Regions from separate parts of the Photobacterium makurazakiensis genome, predicted to be linked through region 1. Evidence: predicted binding sites of a transcription regulator. Region 1 holds the regulator's gene; the other holds the start of a gene.

Region 1 (2,468 bases):
GGCGCAGTTGTCGCCAGGGATCTGTATATAGGCACATTTTTCAGGTATTCCGTTTTATCGACCAGCTAAGAGGATGTGATATTCATGGAAAGGGTTGTGCAATTATTTGATGGCTTATGGCAAGACTATACTCAGCGTTTATGCCCCTCTGCTGCACAGGTGCATGATTTACTCACAGAAGATGAGCCGTTGCTGAATGACCATATTGCGTTACGGACGTTTAATTTGCCTAAAGTGGGTCTGGATAGGCTAGCGGCACCGTTTATCGCATTGGGTTATAAACCTTGTGGTAAGTATCACTTTGAAGCAAAGAAACTTTATGCTGAGCACTTTGAGCATCCAAATCCAAATGCCCCGAAAGTATTCATCAGTGAATTGCTAGTAGGGCAGTTTAGCTCGTTGCTACAGCAAACCGTACGAGAGCTTGTTGATCAAGTACCAGAAGCGGCGATGCGTGATCCTGCCTTCCTGCATGGTGGGCGGCGTTGGGACCTCGATTATGCCACTTATGAGTTGCTGGTAGCAGAAAGCGAATATGCAGGGTGGTTAGCCGCGCACGGTTTTGGTGCCAACCATTTTACAGTCAGTATTAATCAGCTTGAGCAGTTTACTGAGGTCAAAGAGGTAAATCATTTACTTCGTCATAATGGCTTTTCGATCAATGAGTCGGGGGGCGATGTGAAAGGCAGCCCTGAGGTGATGCTAGAGCAATCGGCAACGATTGCTGATACCGTTGATGTTGGCTTTACCGATGGGGTGTTTAGTATCGCGGGAGGGTTTTATGAATTTGCTAAGCGCTATGCTGCACCTGACGGTGAGTTATATCGTGGCTTTGTTGAAGCCTCGGCGGATAAAATCTTCGAAAGCACCCACGTGAAGAAAGACTGATCCGTAGGCGTTAAAGGTGATTAACCCTATAGCCCACTGTAATGAAATACGGTGGGCTTATCGTATGCGATAAGAGTAAAACGTGTTTGGGGAAGGCTAATGGCACAGGCTATCAAGTGGTGTGATCCCGAATTCATGCTTAGTAAGTTGTCCTTTATGGCATGGTGAAGCCGTTTGTTGTTCACAATAGTGACGATGCCCGCTAAAGCCTGTCATCTCTATTGTTGGGGGAAGAGGAGCAATAACGCTCGTATTGCTTGCCGGTAAGCCATTTGCTGAAAAGCGTTCGAGGTCCATATCGATTTCATCCATGTGAATGACGTATTATCACTTACGCCAGATATGCACAATGTAGCACTTGGTGGTGAGGATACAAGGACGAAAAAGTGAGCAATACGGCAAAAATACCATTTCGGTATGAATTCCCGGATCAAAAAAGCCGCCCGAGGCGGCTTTTTACTATCAATGATGGCACGCGAAATTAACGTGTACCGTATACCACGATAGTTTTACCGTGAGCAGAGATTAGGTTCTGCTCTTCCAGCATTTTCAAAATACGACCAACAGTTTCACGAGAACAACCCACGATCTGGCCAATTTCTTGGCGAGTGATCTTGATTTGCATACCGTCAGGGTGCGTCATCGCATCTGGTTGCTTCGCAAGATTTAGAAGTGTCTGAGCGATACGGCCAGTCACATCTAGGAAAGCAAGATCACCTACTTTCTGGCTTGTAACCTGAAGACGGTTTGCCATTTGAGCAGACAAACGCATCAGAATATCAGGGTTAACTTGAATAAGCTGGCGGAATTTCTTGAAAGAAATCTCTGCGACTTCACAAGGGGTTTTTGCTCGAACCCAAGCGGTACGCTCTTGGCCTTCTTCGAACAAGCCTAATTCACCGATAAAGTCACCCTGGTTTAGGTAAGACAAGATCATTTCCTTGCCTTCTTCATCCTTGATTAGGACAGCCACAGAACCTTTAACAATGTAGTAGAGCGTTTCAGCTTTTTCACCCGCATGAATCAAAGTACTCTTTGACGGGTATTTATGAATGTGGCAATGCGAAAGAAACCACTCTAGAGTTGGATCTGTTTGAGGTTTACCTGGAACCATATTACTAACTTCCTCTGTGTTTGTTGCCCAACAACGACGTCCATCAAAAAAGGGCTGGGCCTATACTTGGTGTTCGTCGCTTAGGATATTCAGTCAACAGCTGGGCTGCAAGCTCACGTGAATAATTAGTTCAAAGTTTATCTTTTTTCAGCATGTATTTCTTGATATTGATCTATCGAGAATGGTCATTTAGTAGTCATAAGTGTGCACATGATCACACAGTTGCTATATTGTCACTAATTACCCTATAAGTAGTAAGGAAAAACAAATGCAATCACGAGTGAAATGGGTCGAGAATATGACCTTTTTAGGACAGTCAAATTCTGGCCATAGTGTGGTTATGGATGGCAATGGGGGAGAAAAAGCACCAAGCCCAATGGAGATGGTATTGATGGCGGCTGGGGGGTGTAGCTCGGTTGATGTGGTTGATGGGTTGAAATCAGCTGGGCAGAAAATTACGGGCTGT
Region 2 (2,468 bases), on a different contig from region 1:
AATAGATCTGATTCTAAGATCGCTTCACGCGCCTTCATCCAGTTAAGGTTACCGCGAACAGTGTTGATTTCACCATTGTGGGCAATGTAACGGAAAGGCTGTGCTAGACGCCACCTTGGGAAGGTATTGGTTGAAAAACGAGAGTGAACCAACGCCAGAGCCGTTACCATTGATGGGTTTTGCAAATCAAGGAAGTACTGGGGAACCTGCTCGGTCGTCAACTGACCTTTGTATACTAATGTCTTGTAAGACAGCGAGTTAATATAGAAGTCGTCGCCAATGTTAGAAATGCTTTCTAAGCAAACACGTACCGTATAGTTACGCAATACATACAGTTTGCGTTCAAGAACAGCTGGATCAAGGTTTGCACCGCCAGTGATAAAGACGTGTTCGAACTGAGGCTCGGTACTCAGCGGATCTTCACCAATCATCGAGTTATCGACAGGTAAAACGCGGTAGCCAATGACTTCAAGATCAAGGCGCTTGGCATTGCGCTCTAGAATATCGCGGCATTGCTGGCGTTTGTACTCGTCTTTAGGGAATAGTACTACACCGACACCGTACTGCTCGAATGCAGGAAGGCGAATGCCGAGTTTGACGGTTTCTTCAAGAAGAAACTCATGGGGTTTTTGCAGCAGAATACCCGCACCATCACCACTACATGGATCACAGCCTTGGCCGCCACGGTGTTCCATCCGTGCAAGCATATCAAGGGCTTGGGTGACGATTTCATGGGATTTGCGGTTCTTCAAGTGGGCCACAAAGCCGATACCACAGGCATCGTGCTCTAATTCAGGCACATAAAGTCCCTGAGCATTCAGCTCTTGATCTGTCATAGATACTTCCTTCCAGTTTCAACAGGCGCCAATCCAGGCGTCTGAGTTATCCCTAATTTGTTTTGGCATTACTGACAACCTGTAATGGACTCCTGTCCGGCGGTCAATAATGGAGTTTGCTGTCGGATGACGTTAAAAATCATCAGCAAACTAAATTCTGTGGCACTCTCGCTCTGGTATGCAAAAGCACTACTTTTTTGAGGGGTTGCGATATATATCACTCAAGATTAACAATATATAGTCACATTTATCGTTCATAAATTGCACACAACTGTAACTATCCTACATTTTTGAATTATTAATTACCAACAAAAATTAACCTATTGCAGTCTTCCTTCTGGCTGACAATGAATCATTTCTTTTCAAAACTGAGATATTATTCGGGAATAGTTCTCATTTTGAATAAAATTCGTTTTATACCCGCTGTTATTTTATGGTTATAAAAAATGGCACTGTAATGTGGTCCTCTTTATCCTGTTGCTTATTTTCATTGAGCTGATGAGGCACGAAAAAACGGTTTTCTTTGCTTTGGCACAAACCTTCGGTAGTTATTCGGTGCTAACCTGTGCCGCTTTTTTCGACAATCCCCAATCGCTAGGTGGCAAAATGCAACTCCATGAACTGGTCAATACATTTGGACAAGATTTACAACGCCGTTATGGCGAAAAAGTACACAAGCTGACCCTGCATGGTGGTTTTAGCTGTCCGAACCGTGATGGCACGATTGGGCGTGGTGGTTGTACATTTTGTAATGTCGCTTCATTTGCCGATGAGCAAGCTCAGTACAAATCGATAACAGAGCAGTTGCATCAGCGTGCTGGCGCTGTTGATCGGGCTAAACGTTACCTTGCATACTTTCAGGCCTACACTAGTACCTATGCTGAAGTACAAAAGTTAAAGGCAATGTATGAAGAAGCGTTAGAAGCAACCGATATTGTTGGCCTATGCGTAGGAACACGACCGGATTGTGTGCCCGATGCAGTATTAGAACTGCTTGCTGGTTATCACCAACAGGGGTATGAAATTTGGTTGGAACTCGGCTTACAAACTGCCAACGATAAAACCTTAAAACGTATTAACCGTGGTCATGACTTTGCCTGTTATGAAGCCATCGCTAAGCGAGCTCGAGCATTAGGGCTAAAAGTCTGTGCCCATTTGATTGTTGGCCTACCTGGGGATAGTAAAGAAGATAACCTTGATACGATTCGCCGCACGGTTGCTGCAGGTGTTGATGGGATCAAATTACATCCCTTGCACCTTGTTGAAGGGAGTATCATGGGGCGCTCTTGGAAGGCGGGTCGGCTGGATGCATTAACGCTTGAAGACTATACCGATATTGCATCAGAAATGATCCGACTGACACCGCCTGAGGTTGTTTTTCACCGTGTCTCTGCCAGTGCCCGTAAGCCGACCTTACTTGCGCCTGAGTGGTGTGAAAACCGTTGGTTAGCCATGACTGAAATTGGCCGTAACCTTGATACTCAAGGTGAACAGGGCAGCGCAATTGGTATGCCATTTGTCTACCTGCCAACAAAGATTAATCGCTAGCCATGAGTTATCGCTGTAAATTCATCGAGAAGGCTTAAGATCCCGCAGTGAAGTATGATAGATTACGAGGAATAATATGTCCCT

What was found. The regulator CRP, encoded in region 1, controls carbon source genes, mostly activating them, when cyclic AMP is high. The targets are predictions, from matches to a motif close to TGTGANNNNNNTCACA.
Region 2: a site for CRP is predicted at 1,043-1,058, ahead of gltB (glutamate synthase large subunit). Genes of this name have one in related genera too.

The regions. Positions count from the first base shown of each region.
Region 1 is NZ_JAKJSJ010000013.1:191,633-194,100, forward strand. It holds gene astD (succinylglutamate-semialdehyde dehydrogenase) at 1-31, shown strand, start outside; gene L4D09_RS06450 (DUF1338 domain-containing protein) at 85-888, shown strand; gene L4D09_RS06455 (hypothetical protein) at 985-1,185, opposite strand; gene crp (cAMP-activated global transcriptional regulator CRP) at 1,370-2,002, opposite strand; gene L4D09_RS06465 (OsmC family protein) at 2,271-2,468, shown strand, end outside.
Region 2 is NZ_JAKJSJ010000012.1:154,645-157,112, reverse strand. It holds gene gltB (glutamate synthase large subunit) at 1-836, opposite strand, end outside; gene mnmL (tRNA modification radical SAM protein MnmL/YtqA) at 1,443-2,384, shown strand.